One region of the Shewanella polaris genome, then DNA from elsewhere that is predicted to be linked to it. Evidence: riboswitches for the same ligand, from Rfam matches in the RefSeq annotation. Region 1 holds a riboswitch; the other holds the start of a gene.
What was found. Region 1 has a riboswitch for lysine ahead of lysC (lysine-sensitive aspartokinase 3). Riboswitches for the same ligand answer to the same signal wherever they lie in the genome.

Region 1 (8,068 bases):
ATCATCCGCACATTATGGTTTTCAAGTACGTTAAACACCCTGCTACAAATGCCAGCCGTGGATGCGATACGATTACCAATAATAGCAATTAGGGCTAAATTCTCTTCGACTCTGACCCGACAATGCTGCGATAATTCTTGTAACAAGGACTCACTCAATAAACCCTGACCACTTGAATCAGAGCCAGTTTTATCTAAGGTAAGTGATACGTTAACTTCCGAGGTAGTGATTAAATCGACTGATATTTTGTGTCGCGCTAAGGTCGCGAATGTTTCAGCCAAAAAGCCCTGAGCATGTAGCATTTGCAAACTATGTAAATTAAGTAAAGTTTGATCACGGCGCAATGCCACCGCTCTAAATACTGGGGTATCTTCAACTTGATGACGGATCCAAGTACCGCCCATTTCAGGTGCTTTACTTGAACCTACAAACACCTGAATTTTTTGTCTTACTGCCGGTAAAATGGTCGCGGGATGCAATACTTTAGCGCCAAAGGTAGCCATCTCAGCAGCTTCATTAAAGCTGATTTCAGCAATCGGGCGGGCATTAGGGGCAAGTCGTGGATCCGTGGTATAAATACCTGCAACATCGGTCCAAATTTCAACTGCAGTAGCCCGAAGAGCTTCAGCAAGTAAAGCAGCTGAATAATCACTACCACCACGGCCTAATGTCGTCGTCAATCCCTCTTCATCGGCACCAACAAAACCCTGAGTGACGATGACATAATGCGAAAGTAATGGCTGTAAAAATTCGTGAGTAAGTGTGGCTATCACTTCAATCTGTGGTTCAGCACGACCAAAGTGGCTATCGGTACGCAATACTTGGCGAACATCAAAATGATCTGACGCAGTACCTTTTTCGCGAATAACAGCAGAAAATAAAATCGATGAACATTGCTCCCCGGTAGACAACAATTCGTCCATAACCGCTTTACTGCGATTCAGTTCTAACGATTCACTGAGTACCGACATCTGGCTCAGTATGTTATCAATAATGGCAGCCACATCCTGTGGACGACCTAGTTCATCTAATATTGCATATTGAATTTGTGCGATTTGCTTAAGTAGAACTAAGCGGCGCTCGTCATTAACGTTAGCTTGGGTCAATTCAACCAATAAATTGGTGACACCACTAGAAGCGCTAACTACCACAAGACGGGTGGCTTGATTAGACAACACAATATCTGCACAACGGCTCATAGAGGCATAATCAGCAACTGACGTGCCGCCAAATTTAGCAACGACTAATTCAGGAGTGTCAATTTCAGATTGAAGAAGGCTCATACTGATACCTCCGCAGTGTGCGAAAGGCTAAAAAATAAGATGTGATTTACTAACATGATATACGCTCCGAACATACTACGTTCGAAGAGCCTGGTGCTAAGATAACGCACCCTTATAGAAGGGAAACAGCAATCATCACCAGAAGCTCTCCACCAAAAAAATAGGTGACAATCGTTAGGATTCAGCCTATACGACCGATATCAGTGTTTACCAAACAAACCGATACCTCGGCGTTAATCTCCATCATAAGTTGTCATCGGACTGGCATCCTCTCACTTACTACCTAGCTAACGCTCCTCTTCTGTTCCTCCCGAAGGAGGGAGTTGAAAATAGCAACAAATGCACTAACAAGTCAATCAACAAACGCAGTAAAAGAATACTAGTTTACTTTTATTCACCTTCTAATACGGCATTCATACCTACAATGTTTAACCCTTTATTGAGGATGTAGCATTGTTCGTAATAAAGAAAAAACCACCTAATCAATCGTAAAAAACTTAAAAACAACAAAATACCAATACAATATTACGTGTAACCAACCAAATAATGAGACAATAAGGGTAATTGAACAAATCATCCCTTAAACTAACCCTATAACGGTATTATGAACACTAAGTATCTGGGAATTCACTGACTAAACGTAAGCGATGGTTAAATGCCCCCATATCCACTTCCTCTTTAATCGAATCAACACAAGCAACTAAAGACAGCAAGCCTTTGTTGACATAATAAATAGCATGTTGATTAAACTCACGGCCCAGCTCAAGCGCTTGTTCTTTATCAATAAAAATCGCCCAGCTCTTTTCCATATGCGACAAGTCTGGAGCTGCTCCAATTAGGGATCGGTAAAGGCATTTATATTGTTGGATTTTAGATTGAAGCTGACGATCGAGTAAACGATTCTGACTGGGAGAAAGTAATAAACCGTGAGGATTATGGGCGGTAACAATAGCAAACGGGAGATCATGAGAAAGGCGTTGAGTAAGTAAAAAATGACTACTTTGGTACTCATTCCACAATGCATCGATAACATTTTTCATAATAAAATTTCGTCAATTAGGCCGAAAACAGTTTAACAGAAGGTAATAAAATCTCAAAGGCTTGTGATATCAGTCACAAGTATTGAACTTAAAATAGTATGATTATTAGCTACTTAACTGTATTAATCTTTCATATACTCGACAATTATATTAATTATTTAACATTTAATTTGTTAACAAATGCCTAAAACGAGTACAATAAACATCACTTACTATTAAATCACTATGACTAAGTCAATAACATTGATAGTAAAAAGGCAGCAGACAGCGTTTTATGGAGACTGTAGTAAAGTTTCATAGAAGTGTAGTATTTCACATTTGTATACGCTTAATTTACACCTGAACGATTTATGTTCTACATTTGATAAACATGAATAAGGTTAAATAAGTTTGTAACAAATGGAACTATCTTCTTAAATCGTATTCATAGTAGTTAGCCTGGTGGCAAAAAATTTAACTCATTAGGCATTAACGCGCATATTGCATTGGCGTAATGAGACTTAATCGACGCGAGACAACTCAGTAACCCACATTTTGCGTTACAGCATACGAGTTTATAAGAGTGTTTAATTCAGGGCAGACATAGATAAACACCAAAAAATACTGGAATATTCGCGTAAAAATAATGCGCTATTACAACTTACTAGCAACGAATCGCTAGAATCAAATTTTATAAAATTAGGTATATATCATGCAAAATCCGCATATTTTAATTGTTGAAGATGAAGCAGTAACTCGTAATACATTACGCAGTATTTTTGAAGCTGAAGGCTATGTTGTCACCGAAGCTAACGACGGTGCAGAAATGCATAAAGCCATGCAAGACAATAAGATTAACCTTGTTGTAATGGATATTAACTTGCCAGGTAAAAACGGTTTATTATTAGCACGTGAACTTCGTGAAATTAATAACATCGGACTTATTTTCTTAACGGGTCGTGACAACGAAGTTGATAAAATCCTAGGCCTTGAAATTGGTGCTGATGACTACATCACTAAGCCATTCAACCCTCGTGAATTAACCATCCGAGCTCGTAACTTATTAACTCGCGTGAATAATGCTGCTGCAGAAACTGAAGAAAAAGGTTCTGTTGAGTTTTATCGTTTTAACGGCTGGAGCTTAGAAATCAACAGTCGTTCTTTGGTTAACCCACTAGGTGAGTCTTATAAGCTACCACGCAGTGAATTCCGTGCGATGCTTCACTTTGTAGAAAACCCAGGCAAGATTTTAACTCGTGCTGATTTATTATTAAAAATGACTGGCCGTGAATTAAAGCCTCATGACCGTACTGTTGACGTAACTATCCGTCGTATCCGTAAGCATTTTGAAAGCTTGCCAGATACGCCAGAAATCATCGCGACTATCCACGGCGAAGGCTATCGTTTTTGTGGTGACTTAGAAGCGTAATCTTCTAACGTTAATCGCAATAAAAAAACCAGGTTAATCACCTGGTTTTTTATTGTCTTTTTCTTTAACGAAGAAATCTAACTAAGATATCTAATTCTGAAATCTTACTAAGCGATTATTTTAGCTGTTGGTCTAAAAATGCTGCCAATGTTTTATATAAATGATTGCGCACTTTCTCGCCACGCATTGAATGCTTAGATCCTGGATAATCCATCATTTGAAATAATTTCCCCTCATCTTGAAGTGCTTTATATACACGAGTGCTATTTTCAAACAATACGTTATCATCCGCCATACCGTGATACATCAATAAGCCTGACTGATAATTTTTCACATAAGGTAGAATGCTGCTGGCATCATAACCTTTTTTATTGGTTTCAGGGTTGCCCATATAACGTTCAGTATAATGAGTATCATATAAACGCCAATCAGTAACTGGTGCACCTGATATTGCCGCTTTAAAATAATCAGGAGCTTTAAACTGGCTCATCAACGCCATGTAACCGCCATAACTGTGGCCATAAATAGCGATGTTGTCACCATCAATAAATGGCAAACTACGCAAGTAATCAACACCTACTTTTTGATCGTTGACCTCAGCATCACCCATGTTCTGATAAATCACATGTTCAAATTGAGTACCACGATGGGCCGAACCACGGTTGTCTAACTGGAATACAGCATAGCCTTGCTGCAATAAATACTGAGTAAAATAATCTGACTCGCTCCAACTATTGACCACTAATTGTGCATGAGGCCCGCCGTATACACGCACCACTACCGGATATTGTTTAGCTGCATCAAAAGGAATCGGTTTAAACAAACGATACATTAAAGGCTGGCCATCTTCAGCGCTTAATTGACCAAACTCTGGCATCTGCCATAAACCAGCAAGGTCATATAACGGATGTTCCGCATTAATTTCATTCTGCTCAACCCACGCCAATAATTGACCACTTTCATTGTGTAAACTGATTTGTGGTGGCTGTTGTAAACTACTAAAGTAGTCCAAATAAACTGGCTTTTTATCAGCAAAAACAGCTTCATGCATACCTGATTCTTGACTAATTCGCTCAATGGAGTCCTTGCCTTTATTAAGATTGACTCGATACAAATGACGCTCAACCACACTGTCTTTACGACCACTAAAGTACACCCAGCCTGTCGCTTCATCGACAAATTCAAGCGCGTCAACCGCCCAATCACCTTGGGTTAATTGTTTAAGCTGCTTTCCTTGTAAATCAAATAAATATAAATGATTAAAGCCGTCACGTTCAGAGCCCCAAATAAAGGCCGCTTGTTGCTTTAGGAAGTGCAAATCTTTGTTTAAGTTAACCCAAGCGTTACTGCGTTCTTCAATCACGGTTTCTGCTTGCTTCGGGTTGGCTATAGAAGCGATGCGTAAATCCAGTGTTTGCTGATCGCGGCTTTGCCATTGAAATGACACATGTTGGCTGTCTGGTAACCAATCAACACGTGGTAAATACATATCTTTTTGTTTGCCTAAATCAATCCAGTTTATATCGCGACTTTTTAAGCTCACCACTCCTAACGCTATCTCAACATTGGCCTTACCTGCATAAGGATAACGCTGCTCGGTTAATTTAATGCCTTCGGCATAAATTTCATTGCGTGTCACTAACTCAACACCCGTTTCATCAATACGCGTAAAAGCAATGACCGACTCATCTGGCGCCCACCAATAACCAGTCATACGATCCATTTCTTCTTGGGCGACAAACTCAGCCATGGCATTTTTAATTGGCCCTTTACCGTCAGTAGTTAGGGCGGTAACGAGTTTAGTTTCAAGCGACAATACATATAAATTTTGATCGCGCACAAATGATACAAAGTGACCTTTTGGAGACAAACGCGCATCGGTGGCAAAACCGTCTCCTGTTGCTAGCTCTGCGACCTCATTATTAGTAACATCATATAAATACAGTTTACCCGCAGCAGGAATTAAAATACTGGCGCTGTCTTCAGACCAAAAATATTCCATGATCCCTTGACCGTAAATACGTTGGCGTTCGCGGCGGGCTTTCTCTTCATCAGACAGCTCCCCACCTTCTAATTGATCTGCATTAATCAACATGCTGCGCTTGCCTGTGGCGATATCCATTTGCCATAAATCATAAAAATGTTGGTTATCTGATCGGCTCGATAAATAGGTCACCCTCTTTCCGTCTGGTGACAATGCCAACCCACGAGGACTTGAACCCGCTAATGCTGGCGATGCGTGAATGCGCTCAATACTCAAAGGCATAGTATTACCTTTGATCGCGGTCAGTGTTGCGGTGGTCGAAGAGTTCATGATGCTGCCTGTATGGGTTGTTGCTGTTGCCGAAAAAGTCGAGCTGGTAAAAAGAAGTGGAACGGCAGACAATGCCGCCAAAGCATGATGCTTCCATGTTGTTGTCATTATTATTAATCCTTGGGCAATTCAATCCGCCCACATTTTGCCTTAATTTGTAGCAAAACCAAAACCCAAGATAACAATCGCTGAAATTAGCTTCATTGTGGGGTATGATTTATACATAAGAATTAATGACATCGACCTTAACCTCAACCTCGCAAAATCTCATAGGAAAAATCATGCAGACTTTGGCACAAACCCTTAGCGCACAAGCCGTAAATGCGTCTTTAACAACATTACTGTTAACCTTAGCTGACACATCAAAAGCCATTAGCGGCGCCGTTCGTCACGGTGCATTAGCAGGTGTTTTAGGTGCGACTGAACATGAAAATGTGCAAGGCGAAACCCAGAAAAAACTGGATGTGATCACCAATGACATGCTTAAAGATGCGCTTAAAGCCGACGGCCATGTCCGAGGTTTAGCATCAGAAGAAGAAGATTACGTGGTTGAAGTGAATGCCCAAGGTGAGTACCTAGTGTGCTTTGATCCTTTAGATGGTTCTTCAAACATTGATATTAACTCTTTAGTTGGCACTATTTTTTCTGTGTTACCAGCTCCTGCAGGTGAGTTAAACGAGCAAAGCTTTTTACAAGCAGGCCGCAAACAAGTCGCGGCCGGTTATGTACTGTATGGCCCATCAACCATGATGGCGTTAACCACAGGCAAAGGCACTCAGTTTTATACCCTGGATCCAGACAGCCAAGAGTTTTTACTGACCGACGATAACGTTCAGATCACTCCAGACACAGCAGAATTTGCTATCAACATGTCAAACCAGCGCTTTTGGGAAGCACCAATGCAAACTTACATTGGTGATTTGCTACTCGGTGACATCGGTCCACGCGAGCAATCATTTAATATGCGCTGGATTGCTGCAATGGTGGGCGATGTGCATCGTGTATTATGTCGCGGTGGTATTTTTACTTATCCAACAGATAATAAAAATCCAAACAAACCATTCAAATTGCGCCTGATGTACGAAGCAAACCCAATGGCATTACTCGTTGAGCAAGCGGGCGGTAAAGCCTCTACAGGTTATGAAACAATATTAGATATTCAGCCAACAGCAATCCACCAGCGTGTGGCAGTGATTTTAGGCAGTACTAATGAAGTTGACACCTGCTTGAGCTATCACGGTATTGATTACAGCGAAGAGCCATCAATTGACTAACAGGCCTCTGTTAAGGGTAACAACGCTTGTCAAACAATCTACATATACACTTTAGCCCTTAACGTAAAAAGCAGTTCAATGGCCATCATTGAACTGCTTTTCATCACCATAGATTACATCATCATACTATTCATTATCAGTAACAGATTTTTTATTGTTTAATTGATGTGCTTGTTCCGTTTGATCGACAATGGTTAATACCGCGGTGTCACCCACTACGTTACATGACGTTAATACCATATCGATAATACGGTCTAATGCAGCAACAATAACAAACGCCTCGACAGGTAATCCTAATTGATAAATCAATACGCCAATCATCACCATTCCACCGCCAGGTACACCACCTGCGCCCACTGACAGTAAAAACACACTGAATAATAACGATGGGATTTGATCATTGCTGATTGGCATACCAAAGGCGTTGGCAACAAAGAAAATAGCGATAGTAATATAAATCGATACTCCGCCCATATTCATGGTCGCGCCTAGTGGCACACCAAAACCGGCAACCGCTTTACTCACACCAAGCTTGTCGGTTAATGTGCGCATTGTGACTGGGATGGTGGCATTAGAACTGGCTGTTGATAGCGAGAATAAAATTTGCTCTTGGGTTTTGTCGCGAAAGGTTTTCGCTGAAATGGGGGTAAATAAGCTGACAGAATATGGGTATACGATAAAAATCCAAATTAACAATAATGCCAAAATAAGCACTAAATATTCAACCACACTAACAAAAATCTCAGGCT
Region 2 (8,068 bases), 800 kb from region 1:
GTGTCTTCGGCACCTAAATATGCATAAATGTAAGCAAAGACCTCTGCTCGCTTATTCATCTGTTTTGTTAATGTTAATCCAATAGCAACGGCATCAGTATGCGCTTGTTCCATTTGAGCAATAATAAACACTTTGTTCATTTAAATCTCCTTATATCAGCTGACTTTTCACTGCGACAAGCGCCTAGGAACAGCACCATTGAGGTCAATAAGTAAACATTTATAGATAAGCTTAATAAAGCCGACAGGCTGGTCCCACCTAATTATCACTCTTAAATTCCAATGGCGAAAATGAGGTTATATAACTGAGCAAAACGTGAGCAAGTAACTATCTTTAGATTAGCCAATAGCGTAAGTTTGTGCTTAATAATCAGTTAAAAAGTTGATCAAAATCAATTTTTTTAAGCAATATAGATCAATTGCATATTGCTCAACTTAAGGGGGAACCATGGCAATAGACAATTTTGTTATGTCACTATTTCTCATTCTGGTTGCTGGTAGAATATTAGGTGAACTAATTGACAGGATAGGGTTTCCAATTGTCGTGGGCGAAGTCATTGCTGGCATTCTAATTGGTCCCTCATTACTAAATTGGGTCACACCTAATAGCACTTTAGCTGTCATCGCGGAGCTTGGTGTCATTTTGTTGTTATTTGATATTGGCTGTGAAACCTCCATCAAAAAACTGGCTTATTCAGGCAGCAAAGCTGTCAAAGTCGCGGCGTTAGGTATTTTAACGCCATTCATCGTTATTGGGTTGGCTAGCTTTTATTGGCTTTCTATACCGCCCTTTACTGCATTATTTTTTGGTTGTGCTCTATCGGCCACCAGCATTAGCATTTCAATGTGTGTATTAGCACTAAACAATCAAACCCAAACTACGGCTGGACAAATTATTCTGGGTGCTGCAGTCATTGATGATATCGTTGGTGTAATATTACTGAGTGTGTTGTTTAATTTTGCCTCATCTGGTGAGTTAGATATAAGCTCAACATTAATATTATTTATCATGATAGCTTGCTTCATTATTCTCAGTCCGCCACTGGTCAGGGTTATTATCTATTTAACTCGCGGGCTACACATTAAAGCGCACGTACCCGGTTATGACATTTTTGTGGTGATGTCGATTATTTGTTTATTTGCTTGGTTAGCACACTGGTTTGGTACCCCAGCAATTTTAGGTGGATTTGCTGTCGGTATGGGCTTGTCACGGCAATTCACTTCGCCTTTTAATAAATACCTTAAAAACCCCTTTGCTTATACCTTGAAACTAGAAAAAGCAGCAAAGCCGTTAGTTCAACTACTCAGTCCAGTCTTTTTCGTTTATGTCGGTATTAGCATAGACTTAAGTCAGCTTGATATGAGCTATACAGGCTTATTAATACTCGCTTGGCTGACCGTAATCGCTGTTGCGAGTAAATTTATCGTAGGGCTATTGGCCAGCTCAAACTGGCAAGAAAGGTTCATTGTCGGTTCGGCAATGGTGCCAAGGGGCGAGGTAGGATTAGTGTTTGCTGAAATGGGCCGCCAGCTTGGCGTCATTGAAGCTAAAGAGTTTGCCATATTAGTCATGATTATTGCTTTAACCACCCTAATTGGACCGCTGATATTAAAATATGCACTGAGGAACAAAATCTAATGGCTATCTATGTCCACGATACTGTTCTCGCTAGCAAATGAGAACAATGAACAAAAATAGCCCGATTGTTGCTTTAGCTATTTTATCAAAAACTGCACCGCTTTATCTAAGTTAGGATCATCAGGATTAGCAGTATTGGTTACCCACGCAATATGACCGCTACGGTCAATGAATACTGTTGTTGGCGTTCCCCTAACGCCATACAAGTTAGCAACCTCATCCCCCAATACCAGCGTCTTCATCTCTACGCCGCGTTCACGTAAACTTTGTCCGGGTTTGGCATCAGCGTCCTCATTAAAACTAATACCAATCATCTTCAAATCAGTATCTTGATAGTTAAGTCGAAGTTTCTCTAAACCGGGTTGAAGCTTTTTACAATAAGGGCACCATGTGGCCCAAAAATGCAAAATCACCGGTTTGCCAGCATAATCATGTAAATTGAATGCCTTACCGTCAGCCGTGAATAATTCGAAATTAGGTGCCACGGAGTCATCCACTTTCGCGGCGGCATCAGCTATACCTAATGGTACAAAAGACAACAATAATAAGCCAAATGCACTCAAGCTTGAATAAATCGATTTCATAACCAACCCCTTTAATGAGTATTTTTTGATAGACAACAGATATAGACCGGACAAAGACCTTTATGTATTCGTTAATCAGTTAACATCAACATTATTGCCCAATAATAAAGATAATATTAAGCAATCGCTAACCAACTCATGGATAAAATGACAAGTGGATCGGGTTTTATATACCAACAAAATAAGGTCCGCCTGTCAGTAAAATTTTGCTGAGTTTTTAATCAAATTGGCGTAGATTAAATAGACAGACTTAATCAGATTGGACCTGTAGCCAGTTTCAGCTTTGCTACCCACGCCAAGCTGAAACACAGTAACTAAGGAAAGATCTTATGCCTATTTATCAAGCTCCACTTCGAGATTATCAATTTATTCTGTCTGAACTGCTCAATGTCTATCAACAAACTGATTTACGCGGTTTTGATGAATTAGATGAAGATCTCACCGATGCGATTCTACAGGGCGTTGCCGACTTCGCCACCAAGGTCATGCTACCACTCAATGCTAGTGGTGACATAGAAGGCTGTAAACTGGTAGGCGGTAAGGTCATTACTCCAAAAGGCTTTAAGCAAGCTTATAAACAATATGTAGAAGACGGCTGGGCAACATTAACCTGTGATCCTGAGTTTGGCGGCCAAGGCCTGCCTGAAGTCATTGGCACCTTTGCCACTGAAATGAAATCGGCTACCAACATGGCATTTGCTATGTATCCAGGATTAACCCATGGTGCGTATTCAGCTATTCATGTTCATGGTAGCGATGCATTAAAACAAAAGTATTTAGCCAAATTGGTCAGTGGCGAGTGGACCGGGACCATGAACTTAACAGAGTCGCATGCTGGTACAGATTTAGCCTTACTGCGCACTAAAGCCATTCCTGCAGCTGATGGTTTATTTGCTATTAGTGGCGAGAAAATATTTATCTCATCTGGCGATCACGACCTAGCCGAAAATATCGTTCATTTAGTATTAGCTCGCTTACCAGATGCGCCAGCAGGCGTTAAAGGGATTTCGTTATTTGCCGTACCTAAATTTTTAGTTAATGATGACGGTAGCTTAGGCAAAGCTAACACCCTAAGTGCGACAAGTTTAGAGCATAAAATGGGCATCCACGGAAACTCGACTTGTGTGATGCATTTTGACAGCGCGATAGGTGAATTAGTAGGTGCAGCGCATCAAGGCTTAAAAGCCATGTTCACCATGATGAACCAAGCACGTTTAGGGGTCGGTCTTCAAGGTTTAGGCGTATCAGATATTGCTTATCAAAATGCCCTCGTCTATGCCAAAGAACGTATTCAAGGCCGTGCATTAAGTGGTATTAAACAACCTGAACAAGCCGCAGACTCATTATTGGTCCATGGTGATATTCGTCGTATGCTGTTATCGCAAAAGTCATTTAACGAAGGTACACGTGCATTAATGGGCCAGCAAGCGTTATGGCTTGACCAAGCAGAACGTCACACCGCCCCTGCTCAAGCAAAACAAGCCTCTGCACTAGCAGCGCTATTTACGCCTATCGTTAAAGGCTTTGTCACCGACCAGGGGTTTAAAGCCTGTGTGGATGCACAGCAAGTATATGGTGGTCATGGCTATATTACCGAATGGGGTATGGAACAGTTTGTGAGAGATAGCCGGATTGCAATGATTTACGAAGGTACAAACGGAGTACAAGCTCTTGATTTAGTCGGCCGTAAATTACTTTCCGATAAAGGCGCTGCATTAAAGATATGGTCAGGTATGGTTAGAGAGTTGATTGAGCAACACTCAACTAATGAAGATATGAAGCCTTATCTTGCAGGATTAATCGATGCGGCTGGCGATCTCGAAAAAGCCACCGGATTTATTGTGCAATCAGCCAGTAAAAATCCAGACATCATTGGCGCTGCATCCATGGCCTATATGCAATTATTTGGTATTACAGCATTAGCTTGGATGTGGACTCGAATTGCAGCAACATCAATAGCGGCATTAGAAATGGGCACTGAAGAAAGTCAATTTTACCAAGCAAAACTTAATACTGCTAAGTTCTTTATGACTTATTGGGGTAGCCAAACCCGTAGTTTACGCAAACAAATTGAAGCCAGTAGCGCTAACATTGTTGAATTTACCGACTCTGACTTTTAATCGCTAATATGATAATTTAAAGCCGCCCCAATTGACTTGAAGCGGCTTTTTTATTCAGTCATGTTGGAGTTAACTTAATCCCACAAAAACTCACGAAAATGCTTTCGACAAACCGACTCATAACTTTCATTACCACCAATGGCAACTTGCTCACCTTCACTCATAGGCTTACCGTCATGATCAAGACGGACAACCATGTTAGCTTTGCGGCCACAATGACAAATAGTTTTCAATTCGACTAACTTATCAGCCCACGCTAATAAATAATGGCTGCCAGTAAACAACTCACCTTGAAAGTCATTACGTAAACCATAACATAACACTGGAATATCCATGTTATCGACTACATGTGTTATCTGCCTGACTTGCTCTTTACTTAAAAACTGACTTTCATCAATCAATACGCAATGAATTTTTTGCTCATTATTGGCCGTCGAAATTAGCTCAATTAAATTATCAGTGCTACCGAATACCTGCGCATCGGTTTCAATGCCAATACGTGATGACACTTTGCCGACACCATAACGATTGTCTATCGATGCCGTCATCACTAAGGTGTGCATACCACGTTCGCGATAATTATAAGAAGACTGCAGTAATGATGTTGATTTACCGGCGTTCATTGCCGAATAATAAAAATACAGTTGCGCCAAAATGAAGCGTCCCAATAGTTAGTCAGATAATGTCGCTCATTTTACCTTTATTAACATCGCAACAACAAACAAAAATGCCATATTCGTTATGAATACGGCATTTTTATGCGGTAGTAATCTGTTTATTAATTTACATTAGCAGATTAATTTGCGTGCACGAAATAATGATCAAGCATTACTTTTTAGCAACAAAGTGCAGTACAACAATACTAATAGCAAACATTACCGAACAGCAAAGCAATCCGGCGATTAAGGAACCCGTAAAACCAAGTACGATATATCCCACGAAACTTATCAATGCTGCAATCAGTGCATAAGGTAACTGCGTTACTACATGGTCAATATGGTGACAACTCGCCCCTGTTGACGACAAAATAGTGGTATCAGAGATAGGCGAGCAATGATCGCCAAATACCGCACCAGATAACACAGCAGCTAACATAGGCAACATCATAGTACTGTCACTGCCCATGGCCATATCTGCGGCAATAGGTAACATAATCCCAAAGGTACCCCAACTAGTTCCGGTTGAAAATGCCGTAATACCCGCTAATAAAAACAACACGGCAGGCAGCATGGCAAACGGAATATTATCGGTGGCTAAACTGGCCATGTACTTGCCTGTTTCTAACTCACCTATTACGCTAGCAATAGTCCAAGCAAACAGTAAAATATATATTGCTGGCAACATAGAACGCGCACCAACCAGCATCCCAGATAGCAACATAGGCAACTCAACTTTTTGTTGAATGCCTAAAATCACCGTGGCAATGAGACCAATAATCGATCCAAAAAATAAAGATGAACTTACATCAGTATTTTCAAATGCACCCAACACATTAAAGGGTAAATCTTTAGCTGCTAATGCATCAGCACCGCTTGAAACCATAAAATATATTGTGGCAAACACTAATATGGCGATAGGCAAAAATAAGCCCATCACCTTACCAGTATCCGCTTCGGGTAAATCGGATACCGCGCCTGGTGGTTGCCCTTTAGATTCATCGAACAAATTACCGCGTAATGCATTTAATTCATGTTGACGCATAGGGCCAACATCTAAGCCAAATGCCGCGACAAATAGCAGTAACAACAACGAAAACACCGCATAAAAGTTCATTGGGATCATTTGCATAAAAACACTTAAATAACCAGAGTCAGTAAATCCATGCGCCGTTAAAATACCGCCAATTAACGCGATGATATATGCCCCCCAGCTAGACACTGGTGAAATAACACATATAGGTGCAGCAGTAGAATCGAGAATATAAGCTAATTTGGCCCGCGAGATATGATAACGATCAGTAATAGGCCGAGAAATAGAACCTACCACTAAACTATTAAAATAATCATCAATAAATACCACACAACCCAAAAACATGGTCATCAGCTTGGCATCACGTTTACTGCGTATATGTTGTTTAGCCCAATCAGCGAATGCCCGAGCAGAACCACTCACGGTAATTAACGCGGTTATCATGCCTAGTACAACCAAAAAACCTAAAATATACACATTCCAATTGTTCAATCCACCGTCTTTCCAAACGAGTTGACCTACTGTGTGTAATATATATTCACTGGTAGCAATAACTGAAAAGTCGCTCAGTAACAAAGCACCAATAACAATGCCTAACCCTAGCGAAAGTAGCACCTTACGGGTTAAAATGGCGAGTAAAATAGCCACAAGTGGTGGCAAAACGGAAAGTGCCGAATCGGCATAACTTATTATCATAATTTAATTATTTCTTCGTTGGATACGAATAGAGAAAACTAGAAATAAGGCTAAACATACGCCGAAAGAGTATGCATTAACTTAACTAGTAGCGCTCCACAGTAATACCCACTTAATATGAATATCATTCTTTTATCATATAGATAAAAACTCTATGACAGTGCAGCCCCTTTCGAGTACTGCACCAACAAATGTGTTTGATAGACTCATTTGTTTCGGCATTGCATCCTTTAATACTGAATTATTGGCATCACCCAATTCAATACGACTTTTACGCAATGCACCTCTACTTTGGCCATTTGCATTTAAAATGCATTACAAACAGCGCGAACATACAATCATAAACGACTTATTCTATGCCAGAAAAAAACACTAAATCGCAGTACAAATAACAATATTGCCAACAAAATCCACAATTGCATAGCATTAGTCTAACGTTTTTAAGTCAAATGCACACTAGCGTAATGGGCACAAAAACAGCAACTGCATCAAACTATTGATTTTTGAACTGACATTTTTAAAACTCAACATAAAAACTAATACTAATTCAAAACTAATCTAACACTAGCCCAATAAAAAAGGTTTCTACTTTATGAGTAGAAACCTTTTGAATAGAACAACGAACGTTTAATCGCGCTTCAAAGTCGGCTGAAAACACTAACTTAATCAACGCCCCCATCTAACGACTTAACGTCAGATTAAATTAGATTGTTCAATGCTGGTACTGCTTCAAATAAGTCGGCAACCAAACCATAATCCGCCACTTGAAAAATAGGGGCTTCAGGGTCTTTGTTAATAGCAACAATCACCTTAGAGTCTTTCATACCAGCAAGATGCTGGATTGCACCAGAAATACCCACTGCGATATACAAATCTGGCGCGACGATTTTACCCGTTTGACCCACTTGTAAGTCGTTTGGAACAAAGCCAGCATCAACCGCAGCACGAGAAGCACCCACAGCCGCGCCCAGTTTATCGGCAAGTTGTTCCAAAATAGCAAAGTTTTCACCGCTACCCATACCACGGCCACCAGACACAATAATGCCAGCATTACCGAGTTCAGGACGCGCTGATTCTGTTAACGATTGAGAGATAAACTCAGTACGCGCCTCAATAGCTTGACTAAGATTAACCACTTCAGCACTGCCTGTTGATGCGACGGCATCAAATGCACTTGAACGCACTGTCATGACTTTTTTATCATCTAAACTTTGCACGGTTGCTAAAGCATTACCCGCATAAATAGGGCGAACAAAAGTGTCACTACTGACAACTTCAATCACTTCAGAAAGTTGTGACACATCTAATAATGCTGCCACACGCGGTAACGTATCTTTACCA

Region 2: it holds a riboswitch for lysine, as region 1 does, so the genes downstream of both, FH971_RS06065 (Na+/H+ antiporter NhaC family protein) here and lysC (lysine-sensitive aspartokinase 3) in region 1, are expected to answer to the same signal.

The regions. Positions count from the first base shown of each region.
Region 1 is NZ_CP041036.1:584,510-592,577, reverse strand. Features, by position in the region: gene lysC (lysine-sensitive aspartokinase 3) at 1-1,283, opposite strand, end outside; lysine riboswitch at 1,418-1,592, opposite strand; gene FH971_RS02560 (DUF3293 domain-containing protein) at 1,895-2,323, opposite strand; gene arcA (two-component system response regulator ArcA) at 3,015-3,731, shown strand; gene FH971_RS02550 (S9 family peptidase) at 3,847-6,153, opposite strand; gene FH971_RS02545 (class 1 fructose-bisphosphatase) at 6,327-7,319, shown strand; gene FH971_RS02540 (dicarboxylate/amino acid:cation symporter) at 7,446-8,068, opposite strand, start outside.
Region 2 is NZ_CP041036.1:1,382,638-1,390,705, reverse strand. Features, by position in the region: gene FH971_RS06090 (universal stress protein) at 1-140, opposite strand, end outside; gene FH971_RS06085 (cation:proton antiporter) at 448-1,638, shown strand; gene FH971_RS06080 (peroxiredoxin family protein) at 1,716-2,222, opposite strand; gene FH971_RS06075 (acyl-CoA dehydrogenase C-terminal domain-containing protein) at 2,552-4,342, shown strand; gene FH971_RS06070 (thymidine kinase) at 4,417-4,995, opposite strand; gene FH971_RS06065 (Na+/H+ antiporter NhaC family protein) at 5,171-6,727, opposite strand; lysine riboswitch at 6,809-7,024, opposite strand; gene FH971_RS06060 (electron transfer flavoprotein subunit alpha/FixB family protein) at 7,426-8,068, opposite strand, start outside.